2 regions of the Shewanella sp. WE21 genome follow, and region 2 is predicted to be linked to the other one. Evidence: riboswitches for the same ligand, from Rfam matches in the RefSeq annotation. Region 2 holds a riboswitch; the other holds the start of a gene.
What was found. A riboswitch is a leader RNA that binds a small molecule or an ion and turns the genes downstream of it on or off. The one in region 2 is predicted to bind lysine.
Positions count from the first base shown of each region.

Region 1 (8,342 bases), 2.6 Mb from region 2:
AAGCGACGTTAAACGCCATCAAACATGCTGAGGCCAGCCTCATTAACATCCATTGCTATAAGGATGACGAGGGTATGGTCAATATTGATGTTTGTGATAACGGCATAGGTATTGGACATTTAAAAGAACGAGATCAACATTTTGGCATAGGTATAATGCATGAACGAGCCAGTAAGCTTTCAGGTAAAGTCGTGTTCAGCGACAATGATTTAAAGAGATTTAAACCTGCTATGGCAACCACAACTGAGCAAGGATGCAATGCACAAGACGACGCACTCAAACCTAACAGCCCATTAAACCTTGTGCAGCACAGCAAAGGGTCAAGTGGCACTAGAGTGACGCTTATTTTCCCATCTCAACAGGAGCCTTCAAATGGGTAAACCTTATTCAGTACTGGTGGTCGATGACCATCCCCTCTTGCGCAAAGGCATCTGCCAGCTCATCGCTTCAGATCCTGACTTCAGCCTATTTGGCGAAGCCGGTAGTGGTTTAGACGCATTAACCGCAGTGGTCACCGATGAACCCGACATCATATTGCTCGATCTGAATATGAAAGGCATGACAGGCCTAGATACCCTCAACGCCATGCGCCAAGAAGGTGTTACCTCACGCATAGTAATTCTCACCGTTTCAGATGCAAAACAGGATGTTATCCGTTTACTTCGCGCTGGAGCAGACGGCTATTTGCTTAAAGATACTGAGCCAGATTTGTTGCTCGAAAAACTCAAAAATGCCATGCTTGGCCACAGGGTGATCAGCGATGAAGTCGAGGAATACCTTTACGAACTTAAAGATGCGACCGATGAACAAGAATGGATTTCGAGCCTAACCCCAAGGGAGCTGCAAATTCTACAGCAACTGGCGGAAGGCTTAAGCAATCGCATGATTTCAGAGCATTTACACATTAGTGAAGGCACTGTTAAAGTGCACGTGAAAAACCTACTGCGTAAAGCCAATGCTAAATCGAGAACCGAAATGGCGGTGCGCTACCTTAATAATTAAAGATACGAAAATGAGCTTGGTATCACGCAAACAATAAAGGCAATCCCATGATTGCCTTTATGTTTTTATCAAATAGAGATTAAATAAATGATTACAAACCTTTCTCAATAAATTGCTGCCAACTCAATAGCGCCTGTTCAAAATCCTCAAGGCCACAATAAGCTTCTGACTCAGCATCATAGAGTGACATAGCCTCTTCCAATTCATATTCTTGCTCAAAGCCTAAGGTATTGGCAAAGACTCGCGCCTGTTCACGCTCTAACTCTAAGGTAAAATCATTACCAACAAGACGCCATGAACCTCGTTTATCGGCTTGAATTTCTTTTATCACACCCAACACTTGCTGAATTTTAGCTAACTCAGTCCCTAATTCTTCCGTAAACCATTGCCCAAGCACTTCATGATCCATGCTAAAGCTAGCCAAAAAAGTGCCAGTTAAACTGTTACGCCGAAATTCGTATTCCATTTTATTGTCTCTTTGATCTAAGCCTACTAATGCTAATTTTAACCTATCCTTGGCTAAGTTGCTTGCATCCCTCAGCACATCAAATTTATGTCAATTTACGTTTGTCTCATGTCGTTAAGCATAAGTACTGACTTCATTTTCATGGCAAAATCAGTTAGTTTGTTTGGATGATTTTGAAAGTTAAATGGAATGCGATATGCACGAAGGGTTTATCTACAGTTTAGTGCTAAGCGGCGCCCAAGCGGGTTCCACCTTGAGCCTAGAACAGATCGAAAAATGGGATCCTGAGGATGGCCTACTCTGGTTACACCTTCGCTATCGTAATAAAAAGGCACGCCACTGGATACTCAATAGCGGTCTGCCTAAGGTCGAAAGTGATGCCCTACTCGCCCAAGACACTCGTCCCCGCGCTGTGATTACAGGTGAAGGCATATTACTCGCATTACGCGGCGTTAACCTCAACCCCAATTCTGCTCCCGAAGACATGGTGGCTGTGCGTATCTATGCCGATAAACAGCGGATCATTTCCACCTGCGATCGCGAGTTACAGTCGGTCAAAGATGTCGCCGAGCTAATCCTTGAGGGCAATGGGCCTACAACTACGGGGGACTTTATCGTCGCAATCTGCGAGCGACTGACCAATCGTAAAGTCGAGTTTATTGATAAATTGGAAGAACAGCTCTCTGATTTAGAAGAGCTAGTCGTCTCAGGCAATGTGAAAGACTTACGTACCGATATCGCCGAACTGCGCCGTCAAACTGTGGCCATTCGCCGCTATTTAGCCCCACAGCGCGAAGCATTCTCGAAAATGATTTCTGAGCAATTTAGCCTATTTAAAGATACTGAGCGACTCAAGCTGAGGGAAACAAACGATAAACTTATCCGCACTATTGAAGATCTCGATGCCCTACGCGATAGGGCCAATGTGACTCAAGAAGAATTACTCAGTCAGCAGTCGGAGCAACTCAACAAACGCTTATACTTCTTATCCTTAGTGTCAGCAATCTTCTTACCGTTGGGCTTTTTAACAGGCTTACTTGGGGTCAATATTGGCGGAATACCGGGCGCGGACAACACTTGGGCCTTCGCCACCTTCTGCGGCATATTAATCTCACTCGTCGCCCTGCAAATGGCGCTGTTTTATCGATTTAAGTGGTTATAGCTACCTTAAAACAACAAAGCCAATCGATTAGGATTGGCGTTGTTTTCTCTCAGTTCCTTAAGCTAATTGTTATGAGCTAATGCTTACGAGCTAATTTTTATGATTTAGGCTGGAATGTCGGCAACTCAAACACATTGGTCATCACTTTATAAAGCTCAGTTCCTTGGTGCACTGACGCCGAAGCAAAGTGCAAAATAGGCACGCAGTCCTGCGGCAAACTAACCGTTTTTAGCTCACCCGCCGTGCCGTATAAATCCATACGCAGCAAATTCACTAAGGGTTTGCCGGCGGTTAATGGCTCGCCCACAGGCGCGAGGTATTCCACTAAACCCGCGCTCGGAGCGTGATACTTTTTATAGTCTTTAAGGTAACAACCAAAACGGCGCATTTTAGCAGGTGCAAGGGTTTCAGCGATCACGCCTCGGTGGCTTAAATACGCCAGAATCCCTTGGGCATCGACCCGTGCATCCTCAAGACAGACGCGCTCTTGGCTCGCCAATTCCAAGGTTAACGCTGACACTGCAACTCCTAAATCGCGCCCTTGAGATTTTGCAAAATCACTCAATTGCCACCAAGGACAAAACGCAGCCTCATCCATGGCGCCACCAAAGGCATTGGGGATAATGAGCGTATAAGGGATCGACAAAAACTGCGCAGCAGCTAAGTCATATTCGGGACAATACAAATGTTTACAGGATTTAGGACCCGTATGCAGATCGAGCACTATATCCGCGCCATGGGCCATAATCTGCAGATTAACCGCGAGCCTATGGCCAGTAGTAATGCCCCATTCATGACGCAATTTTTGCTGACAGGCTTCAACCAAAGTACTGCGATAGGCTTGGAGCAGCTCGCTATCACTCAGCTTGGCATGTTCGCCATACCAAGTCGGCAAATCAATAGCATGATTCAAATACTCACGATTCCAATTCGCGCCCGTAATAGGATCAAATCGGCCAAGGGTAAACTCACCACTTTTTTGGTTGATCCCGAGTGGATTCGCCAATGGCACTAAGGTGATTTCGCCGCGGATATCACAGTGTTCAAGCTGCTTCATCAACTGATAAATCACCGCATTACCTTGTACTTCAGCACCGTGGACATTGGCCTGAATATACACTTTGGGGCCAGTTGCCTTATCGTCACTCGGCTTGAAATGGTAGATAGGCAAAGTGAGTGCTTGCCCTGCGGCAAGCTCCCCGATTTGCAGAGACGATGTTGTCGGCAACATACTAAACGCCTTCGAATAGATTTTGATGCAGCGATTTAACCACTTGCGCCGCTTCCGATTCTGCCACTAACACGCACAGATTATGTGGGCTGGCACCTTGGCAAATCATCCGCACATTGTGTGGCTCTAACACTTCAAACACACGACGACAAATACCCGGCGTCGTCGCGATGCGGTTACCGATAATCGCCACTAAGGCCAATCCATCTTCAACTCGCACACGACAATGCTGTGATAATTCTTGTAGCAATGCCTCACTCAACAGACCTTGACCACTTGAATCTGAACCAGTTTTATCTAGGGTTAGAGACACATTCACTTCTGATGTGGTAATCAAATCCACACTGATCTTATGTCGCGCTAATGTCGCAAAGGTTTCCGCTAAAAAGCCCTGCGCATGCAGCATTTGCAAGCTGTGCAGATTTAACAGAGTTTGATCGCGGCGCAAAGCCACAGCGCGGAATACGGGCGCATCTTCCACTTGGTGACGGATCCAAGTCCCGCCTTTTTCAGGCTCTTTACTTGAACCTACAAACACTTGAATTTGCTGACGAACGGCAGGAAGAATAGTCGCTGGATGCAATACCTTGGCACCAAAGGTCGCCATCTCGGCAGCCTCATTGAAACTGATCTCTGCAATCGGAAAGGCATTGGGCGCCAAACGAGGATCCGTTGTATAAATCCCCGCAACATCAGTCCAAATTTCGACCGCTGAGGCGCGTAGCGCTTCGGCTAACAACGCAGCAGAATAATCACTACCGCCGCGACCTAACGTGGTCGTTTGACCGGCGTCATCGGCACCGATAAAGCCTTGCGTGACAATCACTTGTTCCGCTAACAGTGGCTGTAGATAATCACTAGCTAAAGTCGCAATCTGCTCGACCTGAGGTTCGGCGCGGCCAAAGTGACTGTCAGTACGTAATACTCGGCGCACATCGAAGGCACTTGAGTTAACACCTTTCTCACGGATCACAGCCGAAAACAACGCTGAAGAACATTGCTCACCGAGGGACAACAACTCATCCATGGTCGCTTTGCTGCGTTGTGATGCAAGCGCTTCACTCAATACCGACATACGACTCAATAATTTATCTAATGCGGCGGCCACATCATTAGGACGACCGAGCTTATCTAAAATCGCATATTGAATTTGGGCAATTTGTTTTAATCGCTGTAATCGTCCATCGTCGTTGATCGATTCTTGGGTCAATTCCACTAGTAGATTCGTCACGCCGCTCGAAGCGCTGACCACAACTAAACGGCAATGAGGATTAGCTAACACTATGTCGGCACAGCGATTCATAGCGTTATAGTCGGCGACTGAGGTGCCACCAAATTTTGCGACAACGAGGGACATTAGCGCACCTCCGTGAAACACGTAGGGCAACAAATAAATGCAGATTGAATAAGATATTGATTAACTAACATGATCACACTCCGAACTGACTTCGTTCGAAGAGCCTGGTGCTCAATGATAACGCACCCCAAAAGAAGGGAAACAGCAATCGTCACCAGAAGCTCTCCACCAATTACAGGTGACAATCGTCAGGATTCAGCCTGAGCGACCGACATAAACATGCAGCAACCATATCTATGCCTCGGCGTTAATCTCCCTCATCAGTCATCGCTGGAGTTTGTGCTCCTCTGACCGACTACCTAGTTAACGCTCCTCTTCTGTTCCTTTCCTAGGAAAGGGACGAAAAAAGTAGCAATAAACCCCTAATGAAGTCAATGCTAATTTCATAACAAATGAACAATTTAAATAAAATCTTTTGAAAACAACTAAGTGTTCAAATCGGGTAGCTCGTATACCAGCTGCACATAATCTCTAAATTTGCCTAAACACACTTCATCATGTCCATCCAAGGTGCAAGGCACTAAGCTCACATCCCCTTGTTCGACAACATAAATCGCATATTGATTAAATTTCTTACCCAATTGCAATGCCATCGTTCTATCGATAAACACGGCCCAACTTTTTTCCATGTGGGATAAATCCGGTGCTGCGCCCACTAAAGCACGATAAGGGCTACCGAGTAATTCAATTTCACGAAGAAGTTGGCGATCGAGTAAACGGTTTTGGCTAGGAAAGAGAAGCTTTGAAGCAGGATTATGAGCGGTAATAACAGCAAAGGAAAAATCACAGGATAATGCTTGAGTCAGCAAAAACAACGGCGCTTGGTAACATTGCCACAAATTTTGAGTCGTATTGTCCATTGGTAGTCTAGTCGAAAAATGAACCCAAGCTAGTGTAGCAGAGTGATTGTAAAATCCAAAGAGGCGTGAACTGGCTCACAGGAATAAGAAATACATTAGTTATACTAATCAATAGCTAAAGTAAATATCATGGTAAAAACCCCTGCTCACCTAAAATTTGTTAACATTTCATTTGTTAACAAATGACTAAAACGAGTACAATGTACGTACTGGTGAGTTGAAACAGATTGAGCAAGATGCTTATCGTTCAATACAGTTTGTTACATATATCGCTTAAAGTAACGTGAACTGACCGGGCATCTGTTTAAAATCTGTTCTACATTTGATTTGTCTTTTAAACATTTAAAAAAAACAATAGTTAAGGAACTTATTCTAACTATTGCTTATCGAAGTTGGTACTGATTACGTTTTCTCGTATTACACTTAAACGTGCACTTAATCTACATCCAGATATAGATGTCACCGTAAAGATTTTCCTTTTGAGCACAAAGCAGTTCAAGGAAGTATCAACGCTTTTATGAATATAAGAGCCCGAAGTAAGTTGCTCTTATTGGTTAGTATAAACTGATTAAAATTTAGGTAAATAATATGCAAAATCCGCACATTCTGATCGTTGAAGATGAAGCCGTTACCCGTAACACGCTGAGAAGTATTTTCGAGGCAGAAGGGTATGTGGTAACTGAGGCCAATGATGGCGCAGAAATGCATAAGGCTATGCAGGAAAACAAAATTAACTTGGTCGTTATGGACATTAACTTGCCAGGTAAGAATGGTCTATTGTTGGCACGTGAACTACGTGAAATCAACAACATCGGTCTTATCTTCCTGACAGGTCGTGACAACGAAGTCGACAAAATTCTTGGACTTGAAATTGGCGCGGACGATTATATTACCAAGCCGTTCAACCCACGTGAATTAACGATTCGTGCTCGTAACCTTCTGACTCGTGTCAACAGCGCTGGCGCTGAAGTCGAAGAAAAGAGCTCAGTAGAATACTACCGCTTCAATGATTGGAGCTTAGAGATCAACAGCCGTTCATTAGTGAGCCCACAGGGTGAATCTTACAAACTGCCACGTAGCGAGTTCCGCGCTATGCTGCACTTTGTTGAAAACCCAGGCAAAATTTTGACTCGTGCCGATCTACTGATGAAAATGACTGGCCGTGAACTTAAGCCACACGATCGTACTGTAGACGTGACTATCCGTCGTATCCGTAAGCATTTCGAAAGCTTGCCAGATACGCCAGAAATCATCGCGACTATTCACGGTGAAGGCTATCGTTTTTGCGGTAACTTAGAAGGCTAATCGCCCGCTAAGCGACATCCGCATTAATTGGTTTGATAAGAATCGATTCAAAAAAACCAGATCCTAGGATCTGGTTTTTTTATGCCTGCTATTTGGCGTTTTTCAACTGCCTATCGAGGAAATCTGCCAGTGAGCGATATAAGTGATTACGTACTTTCTCGCCACGCATCGAATGTTTAGATCCAGGATAATCGATCATCTGGAATAATTTCCCTTCATCCTGCAACGCCTTATAAACCCGAGTGCTGTTTTCAAACAAGACGTTATCATCGGCCATACCGTGATACATCAACAGACCCGATTGATAATTTTTCACATAGGGAAACACGCTGCTGGCTTCATAACCCTTTTCATTCCCCTCAGGATGGGCTAAGTAACGCTCAGTATAATGGGTGTCATATAAGCGCCAGTCGGTTACAGGTGCACCCGAAATCGCGGCTTTAAAGTAATCCGGCGCCTTAAATAAACTCATCAAGGCCATATAACCACCGTAACTGTGGCCGTAAATTGCCACATTATCGGCATCGACAAATGGCAGACTCCGTAAATAGTCCACTCCCACTTTTTGATCCTTGACTTCAACTTCGCCCAAGTGACGATAAATCACTTGCTCAAACTTTGTGCCCCTGTGGGCGCTGCCGCGGTTATCCAACTGGAACACCACATAGCCTTGTTGCACCAGATACTGGGTAAAGTAGTCCTGCTCGCTCCAACTGTTGGTCACTAACTGTGCGTGCGGCCCACCGTAAACCCGCACTACGACAGGGTATTTCTTGCTCGCATCGAAGGGAACAGGTTTGAATAAACGGGTTTGTAACACTTGGCCATCTTCGGCTTTCAGTTCACCAAATTCAGGGATTTGCCACAGACCCGCATAGTCATATAAAGGATGGCCTTGCTTGACTTCATTTTGCTCAACCCAAGCCAGTTGCTGGCCCTTGTCACCGTGTAAACTGATC
Region 1 covers NZ_CP023019.1:997,673-1,006,014, forward strand. Annotated here, with positions in the region: gene narQ (nitrate/nitrite two-component system sensor histidine kinase NarQ) at 1-380, shown strand, start outside; gene CKQ84_RS04270 (response regulator) at 373-1,002, shown strand; gene CKQ84_RS04275 (YacL family protein) at 1,094-1,468, opposite strand; gene CKQ84_RS04280 (zinc transporter ZntB) at 1,665-2,630, shown strand; gene CKQ84_RS04285 (succinylglutamate desuccinylase/aspartoacylase family protein) at 2,728-3,861, opposite strand; gene lysC (lysine-sensitive aspartokinase 3) at 3,863-5,218, opposite strand; lysine riboswitch at 5,369-5,543, opposite strand; gene CKQ84_RS04295 (DUF3293 domain-containing protein) at 5,644-6,078, opposite strand; gene arcA (two-component system response regulator ArcA) at 6,667-7,383, shown strand; gene CKQ84_RS04305 (S9 family peptidase) at 7,472-8,342, opposite strand, start outside.
Region 1: another riboswitch for lysine. It lies ahead of lysC (lysine-sensitive aspartokinase 3); the one in region 2 lies ahead of CKQ84_RS16075 (Na+/H+ antiporter NhaC family protein).

Region 2 (8,342 bases):
TGTTGCAGATAACGTCCATATTGGCGGTGAAGCAACTCAAGCAACCGTCGGCGCTGAATTGACCGCTTTAGCTGATGGTCATTACCAATTTAAAGTACCAATGAAAGGGGTTAATCCAAGCACTGAAGGTATTGTTTGGTTACGTGTCGGTGGTAATAATGGTATTGCGACCTCTAAACCTCTGGTCGTTAACAAACCTGAAGGCACCCATTCAACCACAACTGATAGTTGTTACTCTTGCCATATCGACTACTCAACAAGCCCTCGTCGTCATGCAAGCTATGTCGCTACTGGCATGGACAGCGAAGTCACCTTCGTGGAAGGCTGTTTAGTGTGTCACGGTTCAGTTAGCCGTGCAGTTGTCAATGCTGAAGGTTTCTCTACGGGTGGCTATGCGACAAACACCCTATCTAAAATTGGTCATATCAATCACCAAGATTTTACTAAAGACTTTTCAGTACAAAACTGTACATCTTGTCACGTTGAAGCACCTAAAAACATCAACGTAGCTGGACCAGGTTGTATTGATTGCCATGACAGTGGTGGCGTACCAGGGGCTATTATCCCAAGTAATGGTGCGGATCTGCGCATTATGCACGAAAGCAAAGCGGGTATAACCGAACGCCAAGCGATTCGCGCTAAGTATAAATTGAGTCTATCAACACCTGTTAAAGTAGATGATATTTCTACCAAGACAGACCACTATGCACCAACAGGTGCTGCGGCTGCAGTAACCGCCCCAGGCTGGTGTACAACGCTGACAGTGAAAGACACCGATGGTAACGTCTTTAGCATTAAAGACAACTTTAACTATTCTAGCCCGCTAGTATATGACGCTAAGAAACCCGTAGTTTATGCGGGCGCTTATTTACATTCCTATGAAAATGGCAGCTTAGTGGGTCGTCCAGGTAACCGTACTAACTACTACTATGGTTACAACACTGACGGCACTAAAAATATCTGTCATTTACTGACGGATATCAGCGCAGTGAATGCTAACTATGTTTATTCTGCCCGCGTGACATTCAGTACCGCTGGTTGGATGGAATATGATGGTAAGCAACGCTACCAAAGTAATGGCAACCTAAGAGCGACAGGTTATGATGGTTCTATGGGCATATCCTTTACGGCTTACTCAGATGTCGTTAACCCTGTCACCACTCAAAAGGTCTCTGGCTTCGAACGTCGTGAGATAGCGAGTACTAACAGCTGTACTACTTGTCACAACGATGCCACTGCGTTCCACAAAAATGGTGCCTTCGATGAAGGTGGTAAAGCTTGTATCGCCTGCCATGACAACGGCATGGAACGTACTTCAGCAGCCTTAGGCGCAGGTTTTGGTCCTATGGTGCACAGCTGGCACTGGGGTAATGGCGCTAAAGTCGGTGAAGTTAAAGCTGATGGAACTCAAGCGCAAACCGCTAACGGTGCAGGCGCGATTGAAGCCTCTACTAGCTGCGTTGCCTGTCATGAAAAAGCGATTGATTTAAGCAAAGTGCCAAATCAATACATCGCTGAGCCAGGTAGCAAAATGACAAGCCCAGTCACCGCAAACTGTTATGCCTGCCACACTAGCGATTCAGCTAAGGCGCATATGGCAAGCAACGGTGGTGAAATCAGCATACCAAAGGTTGCTGACTGGTTTAAACAACCGACCTCTGAATCCTGTGCAGTATGTCATGACACAGGTAGAAGTTCTGGTATTGATAAATACCACAAGTTTACTCGCTAATTAATCATCTCATCATCGCGTGATTAAGAAGTAAGTAAAAAGCGGTACCTATTTTCCCTGCAAGGAAATAGCCAAAGGAGTCTCGCTAATGCGAGACTCCTTTTTTACTTAGACATTCCCGATAACAAGCCATTTTCAGTCCTATTTAAGTTACTAACGTTACAGTCCTAAAAAAACAACAATTCAAAGGAAGTCACTCAATTATGCGTAAAAGTTTTATTGCCATCGCCATCGGCGCCACTCTCACCGCCGGATTCATGGCAGGTTGCAGCAGCACAGAAACTAAAGCACCTAACGTTATCTCGGTACCAACCCAAAACTCGCTGTTCCAAGCCAGTAACCTGCAATATCAAGCCCCTGATTTTAGCCTCATTAAGAATGAGCACTTCGCGCCAGCCCTAGAGCAAGGCATGGCTGAGCAGTATCAAGAAATTCTCGCAATAGCCAATAATCCGGCAGCAGCAACCTTCGATAATACGATTGTGGCTATGGAGAAAAGCGGCGCTCTACTCAACCGTGCATCAAGCGTGTTTTATAATTTAGCAGGGTCGAATAGCAATCCAGAACTGCGTAAAATCCAAGGCGAAATGGCGCCAAAAATGGCGGCCCACTCAGATAATATCAACTTAAACCCAGCGCTATTTGCCCGTATCGAAGCTATCTATAACGACCGCACTAACTTAGGGTTAACCCCAGAAGCCGTACGTTTGGTTGAGGTATATCACCAACGCTTTATCATGGCTGGTGCTAAACTTACCGATGAACAAAAAGTTAAAATCCGCGCGTTAAATGAAGAACAATCAACACTAACGAATGAGTTCTCTCAGCGTTTATTACGCTTAACCAAAGAAATCGCCGTTGTGGTGGATTCAAAAAGTGAACTTGCTGGATTAACCGACGGTGAAATAGCTTCAGCCGCGAACGATGCCAAAGCGGCCGGTCACGATGGCAAGTATCTGATTAACATCACCAACACCACTCGCCAACCTGTGTTGGCATCACTGGAAAACCGTGAGCTACGCCAGCGTATTTGGGAAGCCTCAGCGAACCGTGGCTTAACTGGTGAAAACGAAACTGCGTCACTCGTATCTCGTTTAGCGAAACTCAGAGCCGAGCGCGCAACATTATTAGGCTATGAAAACTGGGCAAGTTATCGATTAGCACCGCAAATGGCCAAAACACCCGAAGCGGTTTACAGCATGTTTGGCTCAATGGTGCCTGCGGTAGTTGCTAACACAGAGAAAGAAGCGGCCGACATTCAAGCGATGATCACTAAAACCGGTGGGAAATTTGGACTGGCACCGTGGGACTGGGAGTTTTACGCAGAAAAAGTTCGCCAAGAAAAATACGCCCTCGATGCCAATAGCATTCGCCCATACTTCGAGTTTAACCGTGTGCTCGAAGACGGCGTATTCTACACACTCAAAGAACTCTATGGCGTCACCTTAAAACCACGCCCAGATTTACCGGTTTACCATCCCGATGTGAAAGCCTACGAAATGTTTGATGCCGATGGCTCAAGCATGGCCATTTTCTACGCCGACTATTTTGCCCGTGAAGGTAAACGTGGTGGCGCTTGGATGAGTTCGTTCGTCGGTCAATCCTTCCTAGAAGGCACTAAACCTGTGGTCGTCAACGTGATGAACATAAAGAAAGCGCCCGAAGGTGAACCCACATTCGTCAGCTATAACGAAGTCACCACTATGTTCCATGAAATGGGTCACGGCACCCACGGCATGTTCTCTAAAGTGACTTATCCAAGTCTGGCGGGCACCTCGGTTTCACGCGACTTTGTTGAATTTCCATCGACGTTTGAAGAAGATTGGGCCGCCCATCCAAAAGTGTTAGCGAACTACGCGAAACACTATGAAACAGGCAAACCCATTCCCGATGAACTGCTGCAAAAACTGCTGAAATCTGGCAGCTTCAACCAAGGCTTTGACACACTGGAATACATGGCCGCCGCATTAGTAGACATGGAATGGCATTCATTAAGCCCAGATACGCCGCTGCAAGATGTACCAACCTTTGAAGCCAATGCCTTGAAAAAGCACGGTTTAAACATTAGTGCCGTACCTCCGCGTTATAAGTCGACCTATTTTGCCCATGCCTTCCCCGGCGGTTACTCGGCAAGTTATTACGCTTATATGTGGAGTGAGATTTTAGCGGCGGATGCGTTTGCCTATGTACAAACCCAAGGCGGGCTCAATCGTGAAATCGGCATGAAGTACCGCAAAACGATCCGTGAAGTGGGTAATAGCATAGCGCCAATGGACGCCTACAAAAACTTCCGCGGACAAGAACCCACCACAGAAGGCTTACTTAAACGCCGCGGTCTAGATCAAGCACGCTAAGCTAAGAGTTGATAGCCTTAATGCGATAGGCTATAGATAAAGACAAACTCAGCCTTAACCAAAAAATCAGCCAGCATAATGCTGGCTGATTTATTTTGACTTATTTGTCGTGAACGTTTGCAGTGAAAGGTTTCAATTAACGTCTAGCTAATTGCGCCTTTAGATTTGATTTTAAGTACGATAATACTAATCACAAATGCCACACTACAAGCCACTAAACCCGCGACAACAGACTCGGTAAATCCAAGTGCCACATAACCCACTAAGCTAATAAACGCCGCAATGAGTGCATAAGGTAGCTGAGTCACCACATGGTCAATGTGGTGGCAACTGGCGCCCGTAGACGACAAGATAGTCGTGTCGGAAATTGGTGAACAGTGATCGCCAAATACAGCCCCCGCCAGCACAGAGGCAAGCATAGGCAACATCATGCCTGTGTGACTTCCCATAGCCATATCAGCAGCAATCGGCAACATGATCCCGAACGTACCCCAGCTAGTACCAGTTGAGAACGCAGTAATACCTGCTAGCACAAACATTAAGGCGGGTAAAAACGCGAACGGAATATTTCCTGTTGCTAAACTCGCCATAAACTTACCGGTTTCGAGTTGACCAATCACCCCTGCGATTGTCCAAGCAAATAACAGGATGTAAATCGCCGGCAGCATAGAGCGAGCGCCCTGCACTATACCTTTGACTATCATCAATTTCTCAACGCCTTGCACTAAATTCAATATCAGCGAAACCGCTAGACCAATTAATGCACCAAAGAAAAGTGATGAACTGACATCGGTTTTCTCAAAAGCAGAAATAATATTAAATTCAATCCCTTCCGCCGCGAGTACTTGAGCGCCACTGTTAATCATAAAATAGAGGGTTGCAAATACCAACACGGTAATCGGCAGAAATAGACCTAAAATCTTACCGGTTTCGGCTTCAGGTAAATCCGCGTTCGCCCCAGGCGGTAATCCTTTAGACTCATCGTATAAATTACCACGTTGGGCATTGAGCTCATGCTCACGCATTGGCCCAACATCTAATCCCATAAAGACAACAAAAAGTAATAATAACAAGGAGAAGATTGCGTAAAAGTTCATTGGGATCATTTGAATAAAAATACTCAAATGACCCGTATCAGCAAAACCATGGGCAGTTAATATCCCGCCAATGAGTGCGATAATATAAGCGCCCCAGCTCGAAACTGGAGAAATAACGCACACAGGCGCGGCAGTAGAATCTAATAAATAAGCTAACTTCGCGCGGGAAACATAATAACGATCAGTAACAGGTCGAGCGACCGAACCAACAACTAAACTATTGAAATAATCATCAATAAAAACTACGCAACCTAAAAACATGGTCAATAGTTTAGCGTCACGTTTATTACGTATATGTAAACGAGCCCAATCGGCAAAAGCCCGCGCGCTGCCACTTACGGTAATTAACGCTGTAATCATTCCCAGTACAATTAAGAAACCGAGAATATATAAGTTCCACGAATTTAGACCTTTATCAGTCCAAAAAAGCCCTTTAACGCCATTAAATACAAACTCACCCGTTGCTAAAGGTGAAAATTGATTGAGCAATAAAGCACCAATTAAAATACCTAACCCCAAAGAAAGCAGTACACGGCGAGTCAAGATCGCCAACACGATAGCCACCGCAGGCGGCAACAAGGAAAGTGCCGAATCGGCATAATTCATAACAGTCATTGATTATTATCTTCGTTAAATACGAATGGAGGGCGACTGAACTGGTGGGAAAAGGCAATAGATACCCAAAGTCACCTGTCCTATCAGTAGCGCTCCATAGTAACTATTCCCAATATCCATATCGGAAAATACTATGGCAGTGCTGCACCTATTAGGTACAACCCCAGCAGTTGATCGTGATAAATCGAACCACTTCGGCACCAAATCCTTTCGCAATCGATCAACGGAATCACCCTACTGATCACTACTAATATTTGGCGCGCCTCTACTTCTAAGAACGCCCTTACACGGGCGTGAGGCACATAAAAACATAAGCGGCTTAGCAGATGCTACCGCAAAGTCACTTAATGTGACCCAGATCACAGATAAAATCAACTGAGACTTGTAATCAGCTCAGGAACCGCCTCAAACAGATCAGCAACGAGTCCATAATCGGCAACTTGAAAAATCGGCGCTTCAGGATCTTTGTTGATTGCAACGATGACTTTAGCGTCTTTCATGCCGGCTAAATGTTGAATCGCGCCAGAAATACCGACGGCAATATACAAGTTTGGCGCAACGATTTTACCGGTTTGACCCACTTGTAAATCGTTAGGCACAAAACCTGCATCAACTGCGGCGCGTGATGCGCCAACTGCTGCACCGAGCTTGTCAGCAAGTTGCTCTAACATGCCGAAGTTTTCACCACTGCCCATGCCTCGGCCGCCAGATACAATAATGCCAGCATTGCCTAACTCTGGACGGGCAGAAACTGTCAGCGATTGAGAAACAAACTGAGTTCTCGCTTCAAACACTTTATCGAGTGTCGTCACAGCCGCACTGTTACCTTCTGGCGCAGCGTCAAACGCACTGGCGCGCACTGTCATCACTTTAATGGCATCATGGCTTTGCACTGTCGCTAAAGCATTACCCGCATACACAGGACGCACAAAGGTATCGGCATTGACGACGGTAATAACTTCTGAGATTTGCGCGACATCTAATAATGCCGCCACGCGCGGAAGCGTGTCCTTACCTAAACTTGAAGCCGAGGCCAGAATGTGACCATAGTTTGGCGCTAAGTCCACCAGCAATTTGGCAAAATTTTCCGCTAAATGCGCTTCATACACGCTGGCATCAGCAACGAGTACTTGGCTAACACCTTGTAGTGCCTGCGCCGCTTGGACAACCGCGCCACATTGGTGCCCCGCAACCAAGACATGTACTTCATCGCCTATGGCACAGGCGGCGGTAACAATTTTTGCCGTATCGAGTTTCAGTGCAGCATTATCATGTTCAGCTAATACTAAAATGGCCATTTAGATCACCTTCGCTTCATTTTTTAACTTTTCAACTAGCTCAGCTACCGACGCTACCATGATGCCCGCTTTACGTTCAGCTGGCGGAGTGACCTTCACAATCGTTTGGTGACTCTTTAACGTCACGCCTAAGTCTGCCACAGTAAATACTTCTAATGGCTTACGCTTGGCTTTCATTATGTTAGGTAGTGAAGCGTAACGGGGTTCGTTCAAACGTAGATCAGCGGTCACGACAGCAGGTAAAGGCAGCTTGAGAGTTTGCATGCCGCCGTCAATTTCACGGGTGACTTGTAATGTATTCGCTTCTAATTTGATTTCTGAAGCAAAGGTCGCCTGTGGCATATCCATTAACGCGGCAAACATTTGGCCAGTTTGGTTATTATCACCATCGATGGATTGCTTACCAAAAATCACCAGCTCTGCTTGTTCTTTGTCTTGTACCGCTTTGAGCAATTTGGCGATAGACACTGGCACGAGCTCTTCTTCAGTATCGATATGAATTGCACGATCTGCGCCTAATGCAAGCGCGGTACGCAGTTGTTCTTGCACGGCTTTATTACCAATACTGACAACAACCACTTCAGTAGCGCTACCCGCTTCTTTTAAACGAACCGCTTCTTCTACTGCGATTTCACAAAAAGGGTTCAACGCCATTTTTAGGTTTGCAGTGTCAACACTTGTATTGTCAGCTTTGACCCTGACCTTCACATTGGCATCAACAACGCGCTTAACGGGCACCAATACTTTCATAGGGTTTCCTTCCTACACTTTCATGTACATGGACAAAACATTGGTTAATACCAATGCAGGATAGAGCAACTTTACGTCCTGTTAACGTTAACGTCAACCAAAGTCAAACGCCTGTTTGTATTTTTTAATCCGCTGCAACGGCCACTTTTTTGGACACTTATTTGAGGGAATAAGAAAAGTTCAAAAAATAAATAATATTTAATTTCCTTAAAACGCATAATTTTATTTGATTCGAGCTATATTAGTTTCTATCATTTAGGTGTTGTTCACCATTATCCTGTATTAAAAATAGAGTGGGACGAAAATAGATATGAGCGAATTTTTAGAGATATTAACTCACGGCCGTCGTTTTAAAGCTGCAGTAAAAGAACTTAGCGTTGAAGAGTTACGTGATTTAGCCGACAAATTAGATAAAATTTTAGTAGAACGCGAGTCTATGGCTGAGGAAGAAGAACAAGCCATGGCAGCTCGTAATGCTAAGATTGAAGAAATCCGT
Region 2 covers NZ_CP023019.1:3,608,060-3,616,401, reverse strand. Annotated here, with positions in the region: gene CKQ84_RS16085 (cytochrome c3 family protein) at 1-1,732, shown strand, start outside; gene CKQ84_RS16080 (M3 family metallopeptidase) at 1,936-4,086, shown strand; gene CKQ84_RS16075 (Na+/H+ antiporter NhaC family protein) at 4,230-5,798, opposite strand; lysine riboswitch at 5,878-6,074, opposite strand; gene CKQ84_RS16070 (electron transfer flavoprotein subunit alpha/FixB family protein) at 6,170-7,096, opposite strand; gene CKQ84_RS16065 (electron transfer flavoprotein subunit beta/FixA family protein) at 7,097-7,846, opposite strand; gene CKQ84_RS16060 (H-NS family nucleoid-associated regulatory protein) at 8,157-8,342, shown strand, end outside.